DNA from 3 places in the Pseudoalteromonas tunicata genome. Region 2 is predicted to be linked to each of the others. Evidence: predicted binding sites of a transcription regulator. Region 2 holds the regulator's gene; each other region holds the start of a gene.
What was found. The regulator FliA, encoded in region 2, starts transcription of late flagellar genes. The targets are predictions, from matches to a motif close to CTAAAGNTNNNNNNNNNNNNGCCGATA.

Region 1 (4,290 bases), 1.2 Mb from region 2:
CAGAATCAATTATTTTCATAGAAGGAGATAATAATTGAGCCAACTCACTTTTTAAGAATGGGAAATGAGTACAACCTAAAATTAAATGATCAATACTCTGTTCAATTTTAAGGCGCTCCAATTCTTCGGCAACATCGTCAATCGAAACAACTCCGAACCAAAATTTATCTTCAGCTAAACTGACCAACCGCGTAGAACCGTATAAATGCACCTTTACATTATTTGAATGCGCATTAATTAAACTCTGGGTATAAACGTTTTTGATTGTACCGGGCGTGGCTAATAATCCAACAGACCCTGTTGAGCTTTGTAAGCAAGCGGGCTTGATAGCTGGTACAACACCAACAATAGGAATATCAGTATAAGAACGCAGAAAGTCGAGTGTTTGTGTGCTAGCTGTATTGCATGCAATAACTATAATATCTATTTTTACAAACTGCTCTTGTACTGTTTTAAGCTTGGCGAGTAAACGCTGCTGCAGAACCTCAATCGTTAAATTACCATAAGGCATGAAGAGATTATCCATTAAATAAGAATACTGCGCGAAAGGATAAGCGGCTTGGATATGCTCAAGTACCGTAGTACCACCAATGCCAGAATCAAAAACAACGATATGAGGTTGCAAACTAATCACTCCTAAACAACTAGTAATTAGTCTGCCACATTTTTATTGTGAACTATAGAGGAGTATTACTCTGCTTTTTTATCTGCTTTGTTTGTTTCTTGATCTAACAATGAATATTGCTCAAACACTACTTTAGTATATTCAAGTAACGTATTGAGCTGTTTAGAATCTTTATCCTGATTCAACCATTCAATTAAACCAACTAACTGAGCATCTATCTTTAAAGATTTCGCTTGAGTAAAAGCTTGCCCTAAGCCTTCATTAAGCGGCTTTAATTGCTCAGCTATATTGCTACCAGGAATATTACGCTGATATTCTTTTACACTGCTCATCATTTCAGTTTGCTGTAAGTTCATTGAGAAACCAGCTAATTGTGATGGGTCCATTGAAAGCTCAGTTGCTTTATTAAATGCTTGATCTAAATCACCATTAAAAAACAAATCACTCACGCCTTGTAAATCTTCCATTAAAGCATTAATTGCCTGCTGCTCTTCTTCATCAATTTCACCATTAATTTCTAAAGAGAAACCATAACTAAACGCAGATGACGACTCCATAGCCATGCGCTTACCTTGATCATCTACATTTAATGTTAATCGATCAGCTTCTGCATATTCGGCATTAAAAGTAATTTTAATTTCATCACCATCAAGTGTTTTAATACTGAGCTGAGCGCCATTACTTAAACTGTACTGACTCGCTTGACGATAATTACTATAAATATCTTTTTGAGGTGTTTTAAATAACCCTTGCGCAAACTTATCAAGGCCATCAGACATAAGGGCATCACTTTGTTTAATCCCCTCTTTAATATCATCAGTTAAAAAGCCTGCATCTTCTAGTTCATGTTTCGCATCTTCAATGCCAATAGCAATACCTTTTTTAGCTTCATCTAACATGCTGCGTAATTTCGATTCATCTGCACCATCATTTTTCGCTTTTAGTACCGCACCTTTTACAAATCCTAAGACATTTTTAGCCACTTCTTCAAAGTCAAAAAGCGATTCATTTTTGGCTTTTATATTTTCAGGCATTGAAAGTGCGTCAGCTAATTTGTTTTGCATTACTTTTGCAGCGATGCCTTTGGCATCACTTTGATAATTCTGTTGTGGTAAAGCTGAGCTATCACTTTGTTTAACTTGTGTTTTAACGAAGTTATTATACAAGGTAGCTGGCTGAAACCCTGGCAGACCAATTTTCATGATCTTTCTCCTATACGCTTTATAGAATTATTATCGGCTAAACTAAATATAACTTAAGCAGTTTATGAGTATTTTTTATACGATATAAATTCATAAACTGAGCTCAAATGCTTAGGATTGAATGGTAATAGTACTAGACAAATCATCCTTGCTCCATAAAATAGCGCGACGAAATAAAACAGAGGCACACCGATGGCAGTCATCACAATTAATCCCGCACTTTATGAACAACAGCTCAATGAGAAAAAACACACTATTGCAGCTCAATTTGCTCGTTTTGGGGTTAACGACCTTGAAGTATTCGCATCTGAAGAAAAGCATTATCGTCAACGTGCAGAATTTCGCGTTTGGCATGATGGTGAAGACTTATTCCACATCATGTTTGATCAACAAAGCAAAGAAAAAATCCGAGTAGAGCAGTTCGACCCTGCTGCACCTCTTATTTTTGCTTTAATGCCGCGACTAATTGCTGAGCTGAAAACGAAAGAAGTCCTGCGTAGAAAACTATTTCAAATTGATTATTTATCGACTCTCAGTGGCGAAATATTAGTGAGCATGCTGTACCACAAAGCATTAGATGATGAGTGGCTTACAGCAATAAAAGAGCTAAAAAATAAATTATCTGGCGAATTTAACATCGACTTTATCGGCCGTGCACGCAAACAAAAAATTGCTTTAGGTAAAGAATATGTGGTCGAGAAACTCACTGTCGCTGGTAAACAGCTTGTTTATCAACAAGTAGAAAATAGCTTTACGCAACCTAATGCAAAAGTGAATCAAAAAATGCTTGAATGGGCGCTGGATATTAGCCAAAACCTTTCTAACGATTTACTAGAGTTGTATTGCGGTAATGGTAATTTCTCGATTGCTTTAGCGCCTGCATTTAACCGTGTACTTGCCACTGAAATATCAAAATCATCGGTTGCTTCAGCTCAATTCAATATTGCTGAAAACAAAATCACAAATCTTGATATTATTAGAATGTCGAGTGAAGAATTTACCGAAGCAATGAAAGGTGAGAAAGAGTTTTCGCGCCTCAAAGGCATCGATTTAAAAAGCTACAATTGCCAAAGTATTTTAGTTGATCCGCCACGCGCAGGTTTGGATGAGGGTACCACTCGTTTAGTGCAAAATTACGACAATATTATTTATATTTCGTGTAACCCGCAAACGCTAGAGCGCGATTTAGAAGTGTTAACGCAAACCCATAAGGTTGAGCGCTTTGCTATTTTTGATCAATTTCCTTATACCCACCATATCGAATCAGGGGTATTTTTAACCCGTAAATAATGTAAAGCAGCTTTAGCTGCTTTTTTTATCTTTGTTATACATGGAGGCACCTTTGGCAATATAACGCAGCTGCCAAATCAGCCTCTCCACCAGCTCAACTCGTTGTTGTTTATCTAAGTCGAGCGCTTCCGCGCCTGCATTAAATACCAAAGTAACCATTGCCTCAGCCTGAATATAGGCCTGCTTAACCTCACAATGTGTTTCTATTTCAAGATAATGGGCTAACTCTAAAATAAAATGCTTTATTTCTCGGGCAACTGCGGCTCTAAATGCTTTTGATGTGCCTGAGCGTTCACGTAATAACAAACGAAACTGATTACTTGATTCCTCAATAAACTCCATAAAGGTGTAAATAGAAATTGTAATAATACTACCACCACACTCAATTCGACTTCGGGCTTGGCGCATCAATTGACGCAGGGTTAAACCGGCCTCATCAACCAAAGTCAGACCCAATTCATTCATGTCTTTAAAGTGACGATAAAACGACGTTGGTGCAATACCCGCTTCTCGAGCAACTTCTCTTAAACTTAAATTCGAAAAACTATGCTCTGCACTTAACTGATTAAATGCGGCTTCTATTAGTGCCTGCCTAGTTTTTTCTTTTTGTTTTGCTCGAACGCCTGACATTCTGTGCCCTCTTCATTGATAAAAGCGAGTTTATCATATTTACTTACGGAGCAAATTACTAACTGTTAATACCATTTGAGACTTGACTGGGTGACGCTGAACCTCTATTTTAGCGTACAGTTGTACGCTGAGATTATTATGATGAAAAAACCACCTATTATTTGGACTAACGTTTTATTTTTTACCCTTACATTTTGTGCGGCACTCATTTTAGTGCCTTGGTACGGCATAAACTACGGCTTTAGCGCGGCAAATTGGACTGCATTTGTTGGCTGTATGTTTTTTGCTGGCTTATCAATTACCGCGGGCTATCACAGACTATGGGCCCATAAAACCTATGAAGCACATCCTGTTGTTGAAGCTATTTTTGCACTAGGTGGCGCCTTTGCTATTCAAAACAGTGCCTTACATTGGAGCTCTGATCATCGCATCCACCACGGTCAAGTTGATGACCCAATTAAAGATCCATACGCTGCAACCAATGGATTTTGGTATAGCCATATAGGTTGGATGTTACGAGATTATCAAGGTGATAATTATACA
Region 2 (4,290 bases):
AGCCAACTTTATACCAGTAACAACGAAATTTTGCGTAACGGCGGTGTATTTGCGTTAGTTGGACCAACAGGTGTCGGTAAAACAACCACAGTTGCAAAACTTGCGGCTCTTGGTGCTCAAAAATTTGGCGCTGACAAAATAGCATTAATAACAACAGATACTTACCGTATTGGGGCTTATGAGCAGCTTGCAACTTATGGCCGTATTATTGGTTGTCCAGTTAAGCAAGTAAAAGACGCAAACGAATTAGCAGAAATGCTTTATCATTTAAGAAATAAGCGTCTAGTATTAATTGACACAGCAGGTATGAGTCAACGAGACTTACGTTTAACTGAGCAGTTGAATACCTTAATGAAAAATGCCAGAGTGGATATTCGCAGCTATTTAGTACTCAGTGCCACAGCACAGCATGAAGTGTTACAAGAAACAGTAAAACACTTCAAAAAGGTACATCTAAGTGGTTGTATATTCACAAAACTTGATGAATGTCTAAGTTTAGGAGAGATTATTAGTATAGCGATTCAAAATCGCCTCCCAATAGGGTATCTTACTAATGGTCAACGAGTTCCTGAGGATATTCGTGTGGCAAATGCAGAAAAATTAGTAAAAAAGGCTGAACAACTGTTCGCAAAACGTGCAAACACGCAATTTAAAAGACATCCAAACTTGGAGTCTCATGCAGTAGGGATGTATGATTAATACAGTTTTAGATCAAGCAAGTGGCCTGCGGAGAATGAATCAAACAAATCAAGCTGTGAAAGTAATCGCAGTGACAGGCGGAAAAGGCGGCGTAGGTAAAACTAACGTCTCGCTCAATATGGCAATCGCTATGGGACAGCAAGGCCAAAGAGTACTTGTCCTTGATGCTGACTTAGGGCTTGCTAATTGTGACGTTATGCTCGGACTTCGAGTGGAGCGTAACTTGTCTCACGTATTATCTGGTGAATGTGAGCTTGAAGATATTTTAGTTGAAGGACCTCATGGTATTCGGATTGTACCAGCCTCGTCAGGTTCACAGAATATGGTGGAGTTATCTCCTGCTGAGCATGCTGGCCTTATTCGTGCTTTTGGTGAACTCAATGCTGATTACGATGTATTAATTGTTGATACTGCAGCGGGTATTTCGGATATGGTATTGAGTTTTTCCCGAGCAGCGCAAGATGTACTTGTGGTTGTTTGTGACGAGCCAACCTCTATTACCGATGCCTACGCATTAATAAAGATTTTAAGTCGTGAGCATGGTGTCTATAAATTCAAAATTGTAGCCAATATGGTGCGCAGTTTACGCGAAGGGCAGGAGCTTTTTGCAAAACTATCAAAAGTAACCGATCGCTTTTTAGATGTGGCTTTGGAATTAGTGGCAACTGTGCCATTTGATGAAAATATGCGTAAATCCATTCGTAAGCAAAAAACGATAGTTGATTTATTTCCAAAATCACCGGCAGCCATCGCATTTAAAACACTTGCAGCCAAAGCTGCAAAATGGCCTATTCCAAATCAACCTTCAGGGCATTTGGAGTTTTTCATCGAAAAATTAGTAAATCGCTGAGGCCTAGTGAGTGAGTAAAGTTTCCGGCTACAGTAATGCTGAACAGATGACCAACCTGATTGAAAGACATGTTTCTCTGGTCAAAAGAATAGCTTATCACCTGCTTGCTCGTTTACCTGCGAGTGTTCAGCTTGATGATCTAACTCAATCAGGCATGATAGGTTTGATTGAAGCAGCAAAAAACTTTGATGGTACAAAAGGTGCCAGCTTTGAAACGTATGCTGGGATCCGTATCCGTGGGGCGATGCTTGATGAGATTCGTAAAGGCGATTGGGTACCTCGTTCTGTTCATAAAAACGCCAGAATGGTTGCTCAAGCTACAGCAGAATTAGAAGCGGAGCTAGGTCGAGAAGTAAAAGACGTAGAAGTTGCTGAAAAACTTGATATTACGCTTAATGAATACCATGATATTCTTAATGATGTAAACAGTGGTAGGATTATTGGGATTGAAGATTTAGGTGTGGATGAAGATGTGTTGCATAGCGACGATCAAGTACACGCTTTTGATTCACCTTTTAATCATACACAAACAGAAAAATTCAATCTTTCGTTGGTTGAAGCAATAAAAAGTCTACCTGAGAGAGACGCACTCGTTTTATCACTTTATTACAATGATGAAATGAATTTAAAAGAAATTGGACTTATCCTTGAGGTTAGTGAATCAAGAGTAAGTCAGATACATGGTCAGGCAATGGTTAAGCTCAAAGCTAAAATCAGTGGCTGGATTTAATTAAGTATTTTGTGAATTTGGTTTTAAACCTCACTGGAGGATGTTTTGGATAAAAACATGAAAATTCTTGTGGTAGATGATTTTTCAACTATGAGAAGAATCATTAAGAATCTGCTAAGAGACCTAGGCTTTACTAATGTTCAAGAGGCAGATGACGGGAGCACCGCATTACCAATGCTGCAAAATCAAGAGTTTGATTTTGTGGTAACTGATTGGAACATGCCAGGTATGCAAGGTATTGATTTATTAAGAGCAATTCGTGCTGATGATAAATTAAAGCATTTACCGGTTTTAATGGTTACTGCAGAAGCGAAAAAAGAACAAATTATTGCAGCAGCGCAAGCGGGTGTAAACGGCTACATTGTTAAACCATTTACCGCAGCTACGTTGAAAACAAAACTGGATAAAGTGTTTGAGCGTTTAGGTTAAACAGGAAGGAGAGCTTCATGTCAGCCAACGCTGCGCTTCACATTAACCTTGATCAAGCAAGGCACCTTGTTGCATTGCTCGAACAAGGAGAACAAGAACAAGCTAATGATTTCTTAATGGAATTGACAGCAGAGGGGCAATCAGAGCTCTTTGCTGAAGTTGGTAAGTTAACTCGGCAATTGCATGATTCTTTAAAAAATTTCCAATTTGACGATAAAATTTCCGAATTAACCAAAGAATCAATTCCAGATGCTAAGCAGCGATTAAATTATGTCATGGAAATGACTGAGCAAGCTGCTAACAAGACTATGGATGCGATTGAAGCCAGTTTACCACTTGCTGACAAATTAAGTGATGATATCACAAAGCTTAAGCCCTCTTGGGATCGTTTGATGTCACGCGACCTACAATTAGGCGAGTTTAAATTACTGTGTAAAGAATTGGATGATTTTATCCAAAGCACTCAATCTAATACCGATCAATTGCATGGTTTAATGACGCAAGTGCTTATGGCCCAAGATTACCAAGACTTAACAGGGCAGGTTATTCGCCGAGTGATTGAGCTCGTTAGAGAGGTTGAAGATAGTTTAATCTCTATGTTGACAGTGTTTGGTTCACCAGTTGAAGGTCAAAAAGCTGTAGAAGAGAAAAAAATAGAGGCAACTAAAGTTCATAACAAAGAACTCGATCAAGTTGCGGAAGGGCCAATTATTGATGCTGCTGAGCGAGATGATGTGGTTTCGGGTCAAGATGAAGTTGATGACTTATTGTCAAGCTTAGGCTTCTAAATGGGAGAACAGCTGCATGAGCTTTGAAGTTGATGAAGATATTCTGCAGGATTTTTTAGTTGAGGCTGGAGAGATTTTAGAGCTCCTGTCTGAACAATTGGTTGAATTAGAAAATAATCCCGAAAATACTGATTTATTGAATGCTATTTTCCGAGGCTTTCATACTGTAAAAGGCGGTGCAGGCTTTCTCTCAATGACGGAGCTTGTTGATGCTTGTCATGGGGCTGAAAATATATTTGATGTATTGCGTCAAGGTAAAAGAAGCGTTACGCCCGAACTTATGGATGTAATTCTTCAAGCGCTTGATACGATAAATGAAATGTTTGCAAAAATTCAGAATCGTGAACAACCTGATCCAGCATCACCAGAGTTACTCGAAACCTTACATAAATTAAGTAAACCAGCATCAGATAATGACTTTGTTGTTGCTCCAAGTGCTCCTGTTATAGAGGAGCCTGTTGCAAGCGAGCCTGCCCAGGATGAGTTTGATGACATCTTTTTTGGTGCGGATCCAGTTGATGAGCCTGAAGTAGCCAGTGATTCATCTGGTGGTATTGATGATATTACTGAAGATGAATTTGAAAGTTTGCTTGATGAACTTCATGGTTCAGGTAAAGGACCTGCTGTTGTTGAGAAGCAAAGTGCTTCTAATAACGATGATATTACCGATGATGAGTTTGAAAGTTTATTAGATGAATTACATGGCTCTGGCTCATTTGGTGCTGTTTCAGCTGACGCACCTAAAGCAACTCCTGCACCAGTAAGTCATTCAAAGGCAAGCTCTCAATCGGATG
Region 3 (4,290 bases), 1.2 Mb from region 2:
ACGGACTGTTGGCATAATTCGAAGTGTTTATTATTTTGCTCAGGCAAAAAGCCTGATAATCGATTTACTGCCGATGTAACGGTACGAAACTCATGAAACATCAGTAATAAAATAACAAACCAAGATGTGATTATTAATAAGCCTAAATCTATGGCTAAAATTTCAAGTACTTTTTCTGGAAGCATCGAGACCTCAAAATATTGACTAACCCAATTGAATAGGTAATTCTCTGTTTGTATTAAATTTTAGTTTAGCTTGATTAATATATACTGCCTATAATGAGGAATAGTTTCAATTAATCTTACTAAAGATTGCTTCGAGGTTTACCCATAAGTGAAGATACTCATAGTTGATGACAGTGTTGCCATGCAAGCAATTGTTCGCAGAGGTTTAGAACAATTTGGCTATAAGCAATTAGAAATAAAACAGGCTAATAATGGTGTCGAAGCATTAGAAATTATTGGTAACTGGCAGCCTGAAATTGTTTTAACTGACTGGCATATGCCACAAATGAGTGGTATTGAACTGTTAATTGAGGTTAAAAAACGTGAGTTGCCGCTTAAAATAGGGCTGGTGACTACAGTTAATGATGATGAACGTATTGAATTGGCAATAGAACAAGGCGCCAGTTTTGTTCTGAGTAAACCATTTGAAGATGAAGCGTTACACAAGGCATTATTGCCTTTAATCCAAGGCGCATTTGAAACAGAAGAAATTCTTAATGCGCAACCTATTCATAATAGTGATTTGGTCTTACCAAAATTATCACAGCTAGAAAAAGTGCTGCACCGTTTTTTAAATCCAGATATTCAATTAACTGCGATCCCGACTCAAGTATTTAGCAATGAAAAAATTCCGGCTTTATTGGCTTTGTTTGAAGATACCGAAACACAAAAAGTCAGAGCCGTCGCTATGCTCGACATTAAAGCAACGTGTTTACTGGGAGGGCTTAAAAATGAATTTCCGGCGAGTAAAGTTGAGCGTTATTTAACAAATAAAGTGATCAGTAAACAGATGCTTGATGGTTGTGAGCAAGTACTGGCAAGTAGTTCATTTGCTTTTTTAGATCGAAAAACGCGTAAAAATTTGCGCCTAAAATGTGTCAGTTTTGTACCAAAAACGTTTGCTAAACTTGAGATTTTATTTGCCAAACCTGCCTCAGAAAGAGTTGATATTTTATGTACCATCAAAGGATATCAAGATGGCACTATCACAATTGTAAGCTCTTAAATCTAATTAGAGTTTATCCACGAATTTAATTCCTTACTGTATTGTTATTTTTTCTGTAGCCTAATTGCATTGCTAAAAGAAGATCTATGTTAATGCAGCTAATAGAAGATTGAGTTTTCTTGAGTTAAACAATAATAAGAGTTTTTTAATTTGCGTGGTTAAATTAGGTGTAAATAACAGATTTATCAATAAAACAGCTTATGATAAAGAGTGTATAAAACGAGAGAGATATAAAAGAAGAGGAACTGAAGTGGTGGAGGGAGCTGGATTCGAACCAGCGAAGGCAGAGCCGTCAGATTTACAGTCTGATCCCTTTGGCCGCTCGGGAACCCCTCCACTTCAGTGCGGGCATAATAGCAAAAAGCTTATTTAAGTAAAGTAAATTCCTAAAGAAAATCACGTTTCTGCCGATAAATTTTCTATCGTCGTAGTAAATGGTGTTTTTTGATGCAGATTGATGGAATTTTGACTAATGAAATCCAGCTTGGTAATAAGCTCGGTGTATGTATTAGTGAAAATAGGCGTTCTGATTTTGCATTGTTGCTTTCAATGCTTTCAGCCGATCCGCTCGACTTTGCTCAATTTCATTTACCATACGAAGAAAAAAAGCCTGCCTATGGTACCCAAGCCGATAACGAAGATTTAAGATTAAAGTTAGGTGCCGGTCCGCTGCAAGCATTAGCGGTAAAACCAATAGATTTTCTCATTGGTGCCGAAAATGCTGCCATGGTACAAGAGCAAGGCCTTGCGCAACTGAAACTACAAACTTATTTAAATCCTGAGCCTTTAGCAATTAGAGATGACAAAGACTATATCAGTAGCGACATTATTTCTAACTGTAATTTAAATGTGCAAAAGCGATATTTCAGTCAAACAGAGCCATTAAGTCATTTATCTATGAATGCTGCGCAATTTTATAACGATTTAACTCATCCCGATTTACATCGACCGCTGGCTGTTACTCAAGCATAAACCAATCAAGCATAAGCCAAATAAATTTGCGCTATGGTCATAGCGCGAAAGCAGTTTAGGTTTATTAATCGTTATTAATTAATCATGATTAATTTAGCGTCATCCATTTGAGTTATTAATTGGCATGACATTTTTTATATTTTTTCTCACTACCACATGGGCATTCATCATTACGGCCCACTTTAATATCGGTTGTTGGCGTAATGATACCATCGACATAATACCAAGTGTCGTCGCGTAATTCGAAGTAAGAGCGCTCTTTTAATTTACAAAATAAATTTTGATAAAAATAGTCTGCTTCAAATTCAACCCAAGCTTGTGTCTCTTGTTGTTCGGTATTAATGACCGTAAGTTTAATGAATCGGCAACTATTCGCAAAATCAGCAATTTCTTTTACTGAGTTTTCAGCTTGCTTTTCTTGGGCATAGGTTTGTTGAATATAAGCGGGATTGTTAACTACATAGGCACTAAAGCGTGAGCGCATTAGCTGCTCTGCAGTGTTTGGTTTAACCGTTTTATTAATAAAAGGCTGGCAGCATTGCTCAAAGGTAAGCGTTGTTCCACAGTAACACATAGCAAGTTCTCATTTCTAAAAAGGCTGTAATATTACCGTAACTCGGCAGTTTTTGATCCATATTATTGGCAAAGTGTAATTTTTTTTGCTTTTCTCTGTGAGTGCAGCCTCAGTGTACTCGCTGGTGAAAAGAATGGTTAACCACCGAAGTTAGGTGGAGCACAGAGAAAAGATTAATTGGTTGGCTTTTCTCGCTGAGCGCAGCCTCGGTGTACTCGGTGGTGAAAAGAATGGTTAACCACCGAGATTAAGAGGGACACAGAGGAAAGAGGGTTTTTGTAGGTGCAAGCCCGCTTGCTTGGTAGGTGAAACCTTCCCGTTTTGTTGTTAATAAATCACAATTCAACAAGCGTCGGGCTAGATCCCGACCTATAAAAGCGGCCGAGCTGCGCTCGCCTTCGCAAGCAGGCTTGCACCTACAGTAAAATCTCAAAATAAACATGGATACTAAAAACAAAAAGCTCGGTGTTCTCGGTGGTGAAAAGAAGGTTAACCACCGAGGTTAAGAGGGACACAGAGAAAAGAAAAAGATTAATTGGTTGGCTTTTCTCGGTGAAGCGCAGCCTCTGTGTTCTCGGTGGTGAAAAGAATGGTTAACCACTGAATTTACAATGGTAAAAAAGAAAGTTAACCACCGAGGTTAAGAGGGACACAGAGGAAAGAAAAAGATTAATTGGTTGGCTTTTCTCGGTGAAGCGCAGCCTCTGTGTTCTCGGTGGTGAAAAGAATGGTTAACCACTGAATTTACAATGGTAAAAAAGAAAGTTAACCACCGAGGTTAAGAGGGACACAGAGGAAAGAAAAAGATTACTTGGTTTGCTTTTCTCGGTGAGTGCAACCTCGGTGAACTCGGTGGTGAAAAGAAGGTTAACCACCGAGGTTAAGAGGGACACAGAGGAAAGAGGGTTTTTGTAGGTGCAAGCCCGCTTGCTTGGTAGGTGAAACCTTCCCGTTTTGTTGTTAATAAATCACAATTCAACAAGCGTCGGGCTAGATCCCGACCTATAAAAGCGGCCGAGCTGCGCTCGCCTTCGCAAGCAGGCTTGCACCTACAGTAAAATCTCAAAATAAACATGGATACTAATAACAAAAAGCTCGGTGTACTCGGTGGTGAAATGCTTTTAACTACTTATTTTTCCTGATGTTATGGATTTTGAGCTAACCTAGCATAACGTTGGGCATTGATTAGGCTGCTCTGTGCGGACAAAGCTATAAAGTTGGGCCGATATGTGGGCATTATGCTGTGCTAATAATTCTAATTGCGAATGAGATAGCATATTGGTCCACGTAATGATTGCAGCAAAGTTGCCATTCGAAAGTGCTGAGTTGAGCACATAATCTAAATTAGCCAAGTGCTTTTGGCGAATGACTAATAATTTTGATTTATCAATTGAACAAGAATCAAGTAATGTTTTACTTGGCACTGCATCTGGGGCGATGAGTAATGTCCAGCCGTTTTGATGATTATATTGATGTAAAATTTTCAGTAGTTCAAATGTTGCGCTGATCTCATC

Region 1: a site for FliA is predicted at 1,859-1,885, ahead of PTUN_RS00295 (DUF5610 domain-containing protein). Genes of this name have one in related genera too.
Region 3: a site for FliA is predicted at 1,617-1,643, ahead of PTUN_RS07705 (VC2046/SO_2500 family protein). Genes of this name have one in related genera too.

What each region holds. Positions count from the first base shown of each region.
Region 1 is NZ_CP011032.1:64,617-68,906, reverse strand. Features, by position in the region: gene murI (glutamate racemase) at 1-634, opposite strand, end outside; gene PTUN_RS00295 (DUF5610 domain-containing protein) at 691-1,827, opposite strand; gene trmA (tRNA (uridine(54)-C5)-methyltransferase TrmA) at 2,020-3,117, shown strand; gene fabR (HTH-type transcriptional repressor FabR) at 3,130-3,747, opposite strand; gene PTUN_RS00280 (acyl-CoA desaturase) at 3,889-4,290, shown strand, end outside.
Region 2 is NZ_CP011032.1:2,868,528-2,872,817, reverse strand. Features, by position in the region: gene flhF (flagellar biosynthesis protein FlhF) at 1-699, shown strand, start outside; gene PTUN_RS13070 (MinD/ParA family ATP-binding protein) at 692-1,549, shown strand; gene PTUN_RS13065 (RNA polymerase sigma factor FliA) at 1,596-2,279, shown strand; gene cheY (chemotaxis response regulator CheY) at 2,325-2,708, shown strand; gene PTUN_RS13055 (protein phosphatase CheZ) at 2,726-3,496, shown strand; gene PTUN_RS13050 (chemotaxis protein CheA) at 3,513-4,290, shown strand, end outside.
Region 3 is NZ_CP011032.1:1,667,873-1,672,162, forward strand. Features, by position in the region: gene PTUN_RS07690 (hypothetical protein) at 1-185, opposite strand, end outside; gene PTUN_RS07695 (response regulator) at 334-1,230, shown strand; tRNA gene PTUN_RS07700 (tRNA-Tyr) at 1,482-1,566, opposite strand; gene PTUN_RS07705 (VC2046/SO_2500 family protein) at 1,678-2,202, shown strand; gene PTUN_RS07710 (YchJ family protein) at 2,318-2,776, opposite strand; gene PTUN_RS07715 (SulA-like leucine-rich domain-containing protein) at 3,940-4,290, opposite strand, start outside.